DNA from 3 places in the Streptomyces sp. NPDC046831 genome. Region 3 is predicted to be linked to each of the others. Evidence: riboswitches for the same ligand, from Rfam matches in the RefSeq annotation. Region 3 holds a riboswitch; each other region holds the start of a gene.
The links. A riboswitch is a leader RNA that binds a small molecule or an ion and turns the genes downstream of it on or off. The one in region 3 is predicted to bind thiamine pyrophosphate.

Region 1: another riboswitch for thiamine pyrophosphate. It lies ahead of thiC (phosphomethylpyrimidine synthase ThiC); the one in region 3 lies ahead of thiO (glycine oxidase ThiO).
Region 2: another riboswitch for thiamine pyrophosphate. It lies ahead of ABZ920_RS17080 (thiamine ABC transporter substrate-binding protein); the one in region 3 lies ahead of thiO (glycine oxidase ThiO).

What each region holds. Positions count from the first base shown of each region.
Region 1 covers NZ_JBEYXZ010000009.1:126,252-130,349, reverse strand. The annotation lists gene ABZ920_RS11310 (hypothetical protein) at 1-719, shown strand, start outside; gene thiC (phosphomethylpyrimidine synthase ThiC) at 835-2,619, opposite strand; TPP riboswitch at 2,612-2,789, opposite strand; gene ABZ920_RS11300 (YibE/F family protein) at 2,860-4,098, shown strand, end outside.
Region 2 covers NZ_JBEYXZ010000017.1:94,225-98,322, reverse strand. The annotation lists gene ABZ920_RS17090 (ABC transporter ATP-binding protein) at 1-392, opposite strand, end outside; gene ABZ920_RS17085 (iron ABC transporter permease) at 393-2,099, opposite strand; gene ABZ920_RS17080 (thiamine ABC transporter substrate-binding protein) at 2,075-3,172, opposite strand; TPP riboswitch at 3,263-3,370, opposite strand; gene rlmN (23S rRNA (adenine(2503)-C(2))-methyltransferase RlmN) at 3,426-4,098, opposite strand, start outside.
Region 3 covers NZ_JBEYXZ010000004.1:607-4,704, forward strand. The annotation lists gene ABZ920_RS05050 (thiazole synthase) at 1-370, opposite strand, end outside; gene thiS (sulfur carrier protein ThiS) at 374-574, opposite strand; gene thiO (glycine oxidase ThiO) at 607-1,773, opposite strand; TPP riboswitch at 1,771-1,882, opposite strand; gene ABZ920_RS05065 (hypothetical protein) at 1,936-2,274, shown strand; gene ABZ920_RS05070 (FAD-dependent oxidoreductase) at 2,441-3,670, shown strand; gene ABZ920_RS05075 (Rv2175c family DNA-binding protein) at 3,803-4,098, shown strand, end outside.

The DNA.
Region 1 (4,098 bases), on a different contig from region 3:
GCACCATGGCGCTCAGCGCCACCGCCCTCATCACGGCGGCCGCGGCGAGCGAGTACCAGCACTACGTCGAGGTCCGCGAGGAGCTGCGGAATCCCGCGTCGTCGTCCACTCCGTCCCCGGTCCGCGAGACCGCTCCCGCCGATCCGGGCACGGTGGGGCTCGCCACCACCGCGGGAGAGGTAGCCGAGACGGCCGGCGCGGGAGCGGTCGCCGTCGTCGCCGTCCTCGCGCCCGTTCTCGCCGGCACCGCGGCGGCCATCTTCCTGCTGGTCGGATACGTCCTGAGGATGCTCGACCCCGCTCCGGCGTTCGCCCGGACCATGGTCACCACGGGCTGGGTGTTCGGCGCTCTGACGGCGGCGGCGATCCTCGTCGCCGGCGCCGGGCTGCTGCTCACCGCCCTGCGCAACCGCCCCTCGTTCCAGAGCGCGTCCTACGACGAGCTCGCCGAGGAGGTCGCCCGGGCCAGGGAGGCCTGGCGCGAGGCGCTGCTGGAACGTGGGATCCTGCCGTTCCTGCGCGAGGCTCTCGCCGGTCCCGGCTCCGACGGGGAGCGCCGCGGCGCCCCGGCAGAACCCGGTGGCCGCATACCGCGGCTCGGCTACGACCGTCCCGGCTTCAGCAGTCCCCACGACGGCGTGCCGAGCTCCCGGCCGAGCTTCAGCAGTCCCGATTTCACCAGCCCGGACTTCGGCGGTCCGGAGCACCGGCCGGAGTGACCGGCCCGGCGCCCTCAGCTCCGGCAGGGCCTGCGCCGGACCCCTGCCCCGGCAACGAAGCCGGCCCGTCGTGGTGCCCGTCCACCATGGCGGGCGGGCACCACCGCGGCCGTCGTCAGTCCGCGATCGGCAGGTACACCCGGTTGCCGGAGGCCGCGAACTCCTTCGCCTTCTGGGCCATACCCGCCTCGATCTCCGGCTGGGTGCTGCCGTGCTCGCGCCGGATGTCCTGCGAGATCTTCATCGAGCAGAACTTCGGGCCGCACATCGAGCAGAAGTGGGCCGTCTTGGCCGGCTCCGCCGGCAGCGTCTCGTCGTGGAACTCCCGTGCCGTGTCCGGGTCGAGGGCCAGATTGAACTGGTCCTCCCACCGGAACTCGAAGCGGGCGTCGGACAGCGCGTCGTCCCACTCCTGCGCACCGGCGTGCCCCTTGGCCAGGTCGGCCGCGTGGGCGGCGATCTTGTAGGTGATCACGCCGGTCTTGACGTCGTCACGGTTGGGCAGGCCCAGGTGCTCCTTGGGCGTGACGTAGCAGAGCATCGCCGTACCCCACCAGGCGATCATGGCGGCGCCGATGCCCGAGGTGATGTGGTCGTACGCCGGCGCGATGTCCGTCGTCAGCGGGCCGAGCGTGTAGAACGGAGCCTCCTCGCAGATCTCCTGCTGCAGGTCGATGTTCTCCTTGATCTTGTGCATCGGGACATGTCCCGGTCCCTCGATCATGGTCTGGACGTCGTGCCGCTTCGCGATCCGGTTGAGCTCGCCGAGGGTGCGGAGTTCCGCGAACTGCGCCTCGTCGTTGGCGTCGGCGATCGAACCGGGCCGCAGGCCGTCACCGAGGGAGTAGGTGACGTCGTAGGCGGCGAGGATTTCGCACAGCTCCTCGAAGTTCTCGTAGAGGAACGACTCCTTGTGGTGCGCCAGGCACCACGCGGCCATGATGGATCCGCCGCGCGAGACGATGCCGGTCTTGCGGTGGGCGGTCAGCGGAACGTACGCGAGGCGGACACCCGCGTGGACGGTCATGTAGTCGACGCCCTGTTCGGCCTGCTCGATGACCGTGTCCTTGTAGATCTCCCAGGTCAGTTCCTCAGCCCTGCCGTCGACCTTCTCCAGCGCCTGGTAGAGCGGCACCGTGCCGATGGGGACGGGGGAGTTGCGCAGCACCCACTCGCGAGTGGTGTGGATGTTGCGGCCGGTGGAGAGATCCATGACCGTGTCGGCGCCCCAGCGGGTCGCCCAGGTCATCTTCTCGACCTCCTCCTCGATGGAGGACGTCACCGCCGAGTTGCCTATGTTGGCGTTCACCTTCACCAGGAACCGCTTGCCGATGATCATCGGCTCGGTCTCGGGGTGGTTCACGTTGGCGGGGAGCACCGCGCGACCCGCCGCGATCTCCTCGCGTACGACCTCCGGGCTCACGTTCTCCCGGATGGCCACGTACTCCATCTCCGGCGTGATCTCCCCCCGGCGTGCGTACGCCAGTTGCGTCACCGCCCCGCCACCGCGGCCGCGGCGCGGCTGGCGGGGCCGCCCCGGGAAGATCGCGTCGAGGTTGCGCAGGCCGCCTCGCGGCGAGGTGTGCTTGATTCCGTCGTCCTCGGGCCGGACGGGGCGGCCCGCGTACTCCTCGGTGTCGCCGCGGGCGATGATCCAGTTCTCCCGCAGCGGCGGCAGTCCCCGGCGGACGTCGGTGTCGACGAGTGGATCGGTGTACGGGCCGGATGTGTCGTACAGGATGACGGACTGCCCGTTGGTCAGGTGCACCTGACGGACCGGCACCCGCAGGTCGGAGCGCGAGCCCTCGACGTACGTCTTGTGCCAGCCGACGGACCTGCTGGTCTCCCCGTCGCTGGAGATCTGCGTGGAGGCAGGCGTGCGTGCGTCCTTGTTGGTCATGAGACCTACTCCCTACGCCGGCATTACCCGGTAACAGGTTCGGCGGTCGACGCAGCGGTTCCCGTCTGCCGGTGCTTCGTGTGAAACATCGCTGGTTCCACGTGAAACATCGCGAAGACGGAGGTCAGCGCCCTCTCAGCCCGGTGCTCCGAGCTCCCGCGTGTGCAAAGGTGCCACCACGCTAGCGCCACTTCGGGCGCGGTGAACAGAGGACCCCGTCGTTCTTGCGATGATCGGGCGGTGACCTCGACACAGCAGTTCCCCTTTCCCCCGCCCGGGCCACGGCGCGGACACGGGCCGGCAGGCGGCTCGGGTGCGGATGGCGGCAACGGTCCCGCGGGCGGCCCCGGCCCGGACACGCACGGGTACGGACCCGGTGACGGCCGGAGCCACGGGCAGAGCGACGGCCGGAGCACCGGGCAGGGCGACGTGCGCCTCCAGGAGCTCGGCCACGGCCCCGGTCATGGGCCCGGTGACGGCCGGCAGCACCCGCCCGGGCATGAACCCGGGCACGGGCACGGGCACGGGCACAGTCACAGTCATGGCCCCGCCGCCCCCGTGTCGCAGCACCTCCGCAAGGTGATAGCGGCGATCCTCATCCCGTTCGCCGCTGCGGTGCTCGTCGGGCTCGGGGTGCTCTGGCCCGGCGGCGCCCCGGCGCACGAACGCAGCGGCGTCGGCTTCGACCGGCAGACCCAGCAGGCCACGGTCACCACGGTGATCGAGGTGAGCTGCAAGTCGGTGCACGCCTCCGGGGGCCCGCCCAGCGGTGCGGACCCCGCCGACGCGGGCTCGGCCGCGCAACAGCAGGACTCCGCCACCTGCAGGAAGGCGACGATCCGGGTCGACACGGGGCGCGACAAAGGCCGTACGTTCACCGAGATCGTGCAGCCGGACCAGTCGCGGCAGCTGAGCAAGGGGCAGAAGGTCGTGGTCGCCTACGAACCCTCCGCGCCCAGGGATCTGCAGTACTCGGTCACCGACGTCGACCGGGGCTTCCCCATGGCGCTGCTGGCCGGCGTCTTCGCACTCGCGGTGGTGATCGTCGGGCGGATGCGCGGCGTCATGGCGCTGGTGGCGCTGGCCATCAGTTTCCTGGTGCTGAACTTCTTCGTCCTGCCCGCGATCCTGCAGGGCTCCAACCCGCTGGTCGTGGCGGTGGTGGGTTCGAGCGCCATCATGCTGATCGCCCTCTACCTGTGTCACGGCCCGTCCGCCCGCACCTCCGTCGCAGTGCTCGGCACCCTCATCTCGCTGCTGCTGATCGGCGTCCTGGGCTCGCTGTTCATCGGCTGGGCGGCGCTGACCGGCAACACCGACGACAACACCGGCCTGATCCACGGCCTGTTCCCGTCGATCGACATGAGCGGTCTGCTGCTCGCCGGTGTCATCATCGGCTCACTGGGCGTGCTCGACGACGTGACGGTGACGCAGACCTCGGCGGTCTGGGAGCTCCACGAGGCCAATCCCGCCATGGGC
Region 2 (4,098 bases), on a different contig from region 3:
ACCACGGGCCGGGGCCCGGCGCCGGGCAGCCCGACCAGGTCGAGCAACTCGCCCACCCGCTCGGCCCGTTCATCCTTGGGGGTGCCGTGCATGCGCAGCCCGAACGCGACGTTGCCGGCCACGTCCCGGTGCGGGAAGAGCTGGTGGTCCTGGAACATCAACCCGACCTCGCGCCGGTGCGGCGGCACTCCCGCCTGGTCCCGCCCGTCGAGCAGCACCCGGCCGGAGTCGACCGGCTGGAGCCCGGCCACCGCCCGCAGCAGCGTCGACTTGCCGCTGCCGCTGGGTCCGAGGACGCACACGATCTCGTGCTCGGCGACCTCCAGGTCGACGGCGTCGAGCACGGCCCGTCCGTCGAAGCGGACGGTCGCGCCCCGCAGCGTGAGCAGCATCTAGAACTCCCCGCTCCGGTCGAGGGACGTCTCCCCGGCCACCTGGGTCCGGGACCGCAGGAGCAGTCGCTCCAGCACCAGCAGCGCCACCGCGCACACCACCATCAGGATCGTCGACAGGGCCATCGCCTGGCCGTAGTTGAGGTCGCCGGGCCGCCCCAGCAGGCGGGCCACGGCGACCGGCAGGGTCGGGTTGTCGGGCCGCGCGATGAACACGGTGGCGCCGAACTCGCCGAGGGACACCGCGAAGGCGAACCCGGCGGCGATCAGCAGCGCCCGCCGCACCAACGGCAGGTCCACCTCCCGCCACACCCGCCACGGCGAGGCGCCGAGCACGGCCGCGGCCTCCCGCAGCCGCGCGTCGACCGCCCGCAGCACCGGCAGCATGGTCCGCACGACGAAGGGGACGCCGACCAGGGCCTGCGCGAGCGGCACGAGGATCCACGAGGACCTGAGGTCAAGCGGCGGCTCGTCCAGCGCGATCAGGAACCCGAAGCCGACCGTCACCGCGGACACCCCGAGCGGCAGCATCAGCAGCGCGTCGAAGCCGCGCACGATCCGGCCCGCGTCCCGGCGGGTGAGGGCCGCCGCGGCCAGCCCGCCGATCACCACGGCGATCGCGGTGGCGGCGGCGGCGTACGACAGGGACGTGCCGACGGCGTGGATCGGGGCGACCAGGAAGGTGCCGCCGTCCGGGTCGGTCAGCGCCCGGTAGTAGCCGAAGCCGGGCGCGTCCAGCGACCGCTGCACGAGTACGGCGAGCGGCAGCAGCAGGAGCAGCAGCACGGTGGCGAGGACGCCGGCGAGCAGCGCCCACTGCCCGGCCCCGCGCGGGGGCCGGGCGGTCGTGGAGGCGTCGGTCAGCCGCAGAGCGGTCTCGCGCCGCCGTACGGTCCAGGCGTGCACGGCGAGGATCGCGCCCACCGCGAGGAACTGGACGATCGTCAGGACGGCGGCCGTGGACAGGTCGAAGATCTCGGAGGTCTGCCGGTAGATCTCCACCTCGAGGGTGGCGAAGGTGGGGCCGCCGAGGATCTGCACGACCCCGAAGGAGGTGAAGGTGAACAGGAAGACCATGAGCGCGGCGGCGGCCACGGCGGGCGCGAGCGCCGGCAGCGTGACCTTGCGCCACGCGGTCAGCGGGGAGGCGCCGAGCATGCGCGCGGCCTCCTCCTGCCGCGGGTCGAGCTGCGCCCACAGTCCGCCGACGGTGCGGACGACGACGGCGTAGTTGAAGAAGACGTGCGCGAGCAGGATGGCCCACACGGTCGTGTCGAGCCGCAGACCCCACAGCTCGTCGAGGAGTCCGCCACGCCCGACGAGGGCGAGGAACGCCGTCCCGACGACGACCGTGGGCAGCACGAAGGGCACGGTGACGACCGCCCGCAGGACCTGGCGGCCCGGGAAGTCCAGGCGGGCGAAGACGTAGGCCGCGGGCAGCGCGATCACCAGTGTGAGGGCGGTCGAGGCGGCCGCCTGCCAGGTGGTGAACCACAGCACGTGCCGGATGCCGCTCTGCCCGAGCACGTCCGCGATCCGCCCGGCCTGCCAGACGCCGTCGACCCGCAGGCCGCGCGCGACGATCGCCGCCACCGGGTAGGCGAAGAACACGGCGAAGAACGCGACCGGCCCGAGCATCAGCCCGAGCCGTGCCGCGCTCCCCGCCCGGCCCCTGCGCGGGGCTACTTCAGGACGAGCGACGTCCACGCCTTGACCCACTCGTCGCGGTGGTCGGCGATCTCGCCGGGGGCCATGGTCTGGGGGCTCCTGGCGGCCGGGCCGTACTGGGTGAACTCGGCGGGCACGGCCGCGCCCTCGGTCACGGGGTAGACGAACATGTTGAGCGGCATGTCCTCCTGGAACCGCCGGGAGATCAGGAAGTCGATGAGGGCCTTGCCGCCCTCGGTGTTGCGGGCGTTCCTCAGCAGTCCGGCGAACTCGATCTGCCGGAAGCAGGTGCCGGCCGCGACCCCGGTGGGGGCGGTCTTCGGCCTCGGGTCCGCGAAGACGACCTCGGCGGGCGGCGAGGAGGCGTACGAGACGACGAGCGGCCGGTCGCCCTTGGCCTTCCGGCCGCCGGCCGAGCCGGAGAACTCCTCGTTGTAGGCCTGCTCCCAGCCGTCGACGACCTTCACGCCGTTGGCCTCGAGCTTCTTCCAGTAGCCCTGCCAGCCGCCCCCGGCGGCGTCCCCGTCGCCGTACTTCGCCGCGCTGCCGAGGAGGAAGCCGAGGCCGGGCGAGGAGGTGGCGGCGTTCTCGGTGACGAGGAGGTTCTTGTAGGCCGGCTTGGTGAGGTCGTCGAAGGTCTGCGGCGGGGCCAGTCGGTGCCGGCTGAAGTACGCCTTGTCGTAGTTGACGCAGATGTCGCCGTAGTCGACCGGCGTGACCCGGTGCCTGCCCCGGTCGAGCTGGTAGGCCGCGCCGACCTTGTCGAGTCCCTCGGCCTCGTACGGCTGGAACAGCCCGTTGCCGAGCGCCCGCGACAGCAGCGTGTTGTCGACGCCGAAGAACACGTCGCCCTGCGGATGGTCCTTGGTGAGGACGGCCTTGTTGACGGCCTGGCCCGCGTCGCCGTCCTTGAGGACCTTGACGGTGTACCCGGACTCCTTCTCGAACTCCTTGATGACGTTCTCGGACACGGCCCACGAGTCGTGGCTGACCAGGGTCACGGTGCGGGAGTCGCCGCCGCTCCCGTCCGCGGAGCCGTTCGACGACCCGCAGGCGGACAGCGTGACGAGGCCGAGCCCGACCGCCACGGCCACGAAGGTCTTGGTGTGCACTTACTTCCTCCTGGAGTGACCAGGAAGAGACGCGGCCCTGCCCGGGGGCCCGCGGAGAAGGTCCGCGGGCCCCCGGGCAGGGCGCAACAGCTCGAGTGATGACCGATCTCCCTACCCAGAATGACCTGGGCGAGGTTCAGAGGGTCTGCGGCCTGTGTGCCGCACTCTCAGCGCTGTGGCGCTCCCCTGTCGGAATATGAAGATGTACGGATGTGAAGACGAGTCGAGTATGCGGTTCTGGGACCGCCTCAGACTACCTCTCGGTCGCCGCGAGCTGACCACACGCCCCGTCGATCTCCTGGCCCCGGGTGTCCCGGACGGTCACCGGGACCCCGTGGGCGGCGATCGCCTCGACGAACGCCTTCTCGTCCTCGGGCCGCGAGGCGGTCCACTTCGAGCCCGGCGTCGGGTTCAGCGGGATGAGGTTGACGTGCACGGGCCTGTTCTTGAGCAGCCGGCCGAGCCGGTCGCCACGCCACGCCTGGTCGTTGATGTCCCGGATGAGCGCGTACTCGATGGAGAGCCGGCGCCCGGACCTGGCGGCGTACTCGAACCCGGCGTCGAGCACCTCGCGCACCTTCCAGCGCGTGTTCACCGGCACGAGGGTGTCGCGCAGTTCGTCGTCGGGCGCGTGCAGGGAGATGGCGAGCCGGCACTTGAAGCCCTCGTCGGCGAACCGGTGGATGGCCGGCACCAGCCCGACCGTCGACACGGTGATCCCGCGCTGCGACAGCCCCAGCCCGTCCGGCTCGGGGTCGGTGAGCGCCCGGATGGCGCCGACGACGCGCTTGTAGTTCGCGAGGGGCTCGCCCATGCCCATGAAAACGATGTTGGACAGCCGCGCCGGACCGCCGGGCACCTCGCCGTCGCGCAGGGCCCGCATCCCGTCGACGATCTGGTGCACGATCTCGGCGGTGGACAGGTTG
Region 3 (4,098 bases):
CGACCAGCGTCTCGGCGGCGTCCAGCAGCTCGATAGGGTCCGGCAGCAGCGTCCGCTCGTCGGCGATGACCTCCAGCTTGACCAGGTCGGTGCCGAGCGCCTCCCGGGCCAGCCGCGCCGTCAGCACGGCCTCACCGGCGGTGAAGCAGCCGGCCGTGTTCGGCAGCACCCGGATGCCCAGCCGCCGCAGCACCGACAGCACGGACCCGTGCACGGACGGGTCCACGCGCCGCATCGCGACCGTCGTCAGCTCCGTGCCGGAGGCGACGAGCGCCCGCTCGAGCACGTCCAGGCTGGGCGCGCCGCCCGTGCCCATGATCAGGCGCGAGGTGAGGGACAGGCCTCCGAGGAGGAAGGGGTCGTCGGCCACGGGTCAGCCTCCCTGGACGGCGGTGAGCACTTCGACACGGTCGCCCTCGGCCAGGACCGTGGCCGGCCACTGCGCGCGCGGGACGACGGTCTCGTTGAGGGCGGCGGCCACCCCGGACGGCGCCGCGGTCAGCGACCGGACGACGGCGTCGAGAGCCGTGCCCGGCGCGATCCCGCGCGGCTCCCCGTTGACGGAGACGGTCAGCGTGCCGGCGGTGCCGGCCGGCTTGTTCACGGTCATACGGGCTGCTCCGTGAGCGCGGTGGCCCCGAAACGCCTCGGGGTAAAGGGGCGGGCCTCCTCGGGCAGGTCGCCCGTGGTCAGGACGTGCGCCAGCGCGTCCCCGGTGACCGGGGTCAGCAGCACCCCGTTGCGGTAGTGGCCGGTGGCCAGCAGCAGCCCGTCCAGCGCCGTCGGGCCCAGCAGCGGCGCGTTGTCGGGGGAGCCGGGGCGCAGCCCGGCCCGCGTCTCGGTCAGCGGCAGCTCCGTGATGCCCGGGACCAGCTCGTGCGCGTCGCGCAGCAGCTCGTACACGCCGCCGGCCGTCACCGTCGTGTCCCAGCCCAGTTCCTCGCTGGTGGCGCCGACGACCAGCTCGCCGCTGAGCCGCGGCACCAGGTAGACGTGGCTGCCGCGCACCACGGCGCGCACGGTCCGGCTGAGGAAGGGCGCGTACCGCTTCGGCACGGTCAGCCGCAGCACCTGTCCCTTCACCGGCCGCACCGGCGGCAGCACGTCGTCCGGGACGCCCGCGAGCTGCCCGCTGAGGCTGCCGGCCGCCAGCACCACCCGGTCCGCGGCGAGCGCGGTGCCGTCACGCAGGACGCAGCCGGCGGCCCGCTCCCGCGCCACGGTGAGCCGCTCGGCCCAGGCCCGGTGGAAGACCACGCCCGCCCGCTCGCACGCCGCCACCAGCGCCGCCGCCAGCCGCCGCGGGTCGATCTGGTGGTCGCCGTCCACGCGGAGCCCGCCGCGCACGCCCGGGGCGAGCAGCGGCTCCAGCCGCCGGCACTCCCGCCCGGACAGCCACTCCGCGTCCAGGCCCGACTGCCGCTGCAGCGCGTGCAGGTCCCGCAGATGGGCGCGGTCGTCCGCGTCGAGCGCCACGGCGAGCGTGCCGCACCGGCGGTACCCGAGGTCGTGGCCGGTCAGCTCGGTCAGCTCGGCCGCGAAGTCCGGGTAGCGGCGGGCGGAGGCGAGGTTCAGCGCGAGCAGCGTCTGCTCGCCGTAGTGCAGTTCCGTGACGGCGGCCAGCATCCCGGCGGCCACCTGCGCGGCTCCGCCGCCCGGCTCGGGGTCCACCACGGCGGTGGCGAGCCCGCGCTGTGCCGAGCGCCAGGCCGTCACCAGCCCGATGAGCCCGCCCCCGAGCACGAGGACGTCTGACGTACGTGGAGACGACATGGGCGTCCAGCCCCTCCCTTCGCCGGCATGACCCGGATCAGGTTCGTACGGTCGGAGGCCGCCAGCCTCCCTCTCAGCCCGGTGCGTCCGGGCTCCCGCGAGTGCTTGTACCGTGGCCACCCTAGTCCTTGGACCAGCGCCTTCGTAAGGGAGTCCTTCCGCATGTCCCGCTCGCTCGACGGTCTCGTCCTCGCCCCCGTCGCCGACCAGGCGCCGGGGCAGGTGGGCACGCGCACCCGCTTCGCTTACCACGAGAAGGACGGCGAGATCTGGGCCGAGTACGCGGGCGGCGACGTCGTACGCGGGCATCTCGTGGGTACCAGGGAGGGTGACCGGCTCGACTTCCGGTACGTGCAGCTCAAGGCCGACGGCACCACGTCCAGCGGGCACTGCGTGTCGACGGTGGTCGAACTGCCCGACGGCCGGGTGCGGTTGGAGGAGACCTGGCGGTGGGAGTCGCAGCCGGGCAGCGGGACGAGCGTGGTGGAGCAGGTGGCTTGAGCAGCCGGCGGCAGCCGGCTGACCGCCGCGGCGGGCGGCGGCCGGTCCGCGGTCCGGCGCGGGCGGTGACCGCCGGTCCCGGCGCGGGAGCGGCCGGCGCGGCTGTGGAGCACGTCACGGCGCACGCCCCCTGTCTGACGCCGCGTCAGTTGACTAAGGTGATCAGGTGAGCGAGCAGACGCAGGAACAGGGCACGTCACAGCCGCGGCGGGTGGTCGTCGCCGGCGCGGGCATGGCCGGCGTGCAGACCGCGGTCGCCCTGCGCGAACAGGGCTTCCAGGGCACCGTGACGCTGATCGGCGCCGAGCCGCACCAGCCCTACGACCGGCCTCCGCTGTCCAAGGCCGTCCTGCTCGGCAAGGCCGAGGGCTCCGCCTTCGACGTCGACTTCGAGACCCTCGGCACCGAGGTGCGGCTCGGCTGCGAGGCCCTGGCCGTACGCCCCGACGCCCACGTCCTCGACACCTCCGCCGGCCCCGTCCCGTACGACGTCCTCGTCCTCGCGACGGGCGCCGAACCGATCCGGCTGCCCGGCACCGAGGACATGCCCGGCGTGCACCTGCTGCGCACCCTGGACGACGCCGAACGGCTGCGGCCCGTGCTCGCCCGGCAGCACGACGTCGTGGTCGTCGGAGCGGGCTGGATCGGCGCCGAGTTCGCCACGGCGGCCCGGGAGGCGGGCTGCGCCGTGACCGTCGTGGAAGCCGCCGACCGGCCGCTCGCGGGGGCACTGCCCGCCGACGTGGCCGCCCCGATGGCCGCCTGGTACGCCGACAGCGGCGCCGTGCTGCGCACGCACGCGCGCGTCGAGCACGTGGAACCGGGCGCGGTGGTGCTCGACGACGGCACGCGGCTGCCCGCGGGCGCCGTCGTCGTCGGCATCGGCGCGCGCCCCGCCACCGCCTGGCTGGCCGGCTCCGGCGTCGAACTGGGCGAGGACGGCGCGATCGTCGCCGACGAACACCTGCGCACCTCCGTGCCGGACGTGTACGCGGTCGGCGACTGCGCCTCCTTCCCCTCCCGGCGGTACGGCGAGCGCCTGCTGATCCACCACTGGGACAACGCCCTCCAGGGCCCCCGCACGGTCGCGGCCGGCATCGTCGGCGAGGCCCCGGCGGTCTACGACCCGGTGCCGTACTTCTGGTCGGAGCAGTTCGGCCGGTTCGTGCAGTACGCCGGCCACCACGCGTCGGCCGACACCACCGTCCGGCGGGGCGACCCGGCGGGCCCGGCGTGGACCGTCTGCTGGCTGCGCGAGGGGCGCCTGGTGGCCCTGCTCGCGGTGGGCCGGCCGCGGGACCTGGCCCAGGGCAGGCGCCTGATCGAGGCGGGCACGCCCATGGACGCGGAGCTGCTGGCGGACCCCGCGCGGCCCCTGAAGGCGGCGACGGCCTAGGTGTGCCGTCCGGCCCGCGTCGCCGTCCGGCGACGCGGACGGGCGGGAGGTCGGCGCCATGGCCGGGGGCGCGTGTCCCGGGTGGACGGCCCCGGCTTCCGAGTGTCGGTCGGAGATGGCACGCTTGATCCCGTGACCGAGATTGACACGAAGATCGATGCTCTCGTCCCCGCCTGGCTCACCCTCCCCGACATCGCCGAGATGCTCGGCGTCGAGGTGACGCGCGTGCGGCAGCTGGTCAAGGACGGCCAGCTCATCGCCGTGCGCCGGGGTGAGAACCGCGCGCTGCACGTGCCCGCCGACTTCATCGACGGGGACAAGGTCGTCAAGGGCCTGTCCGGCACCCTGACGCTCCTGCGCGACGACGGCTTCACGGACGAAGAGATGCTGGAGTGGCTCTTCACCGCCGACCCGACCCTGCCCGGCAC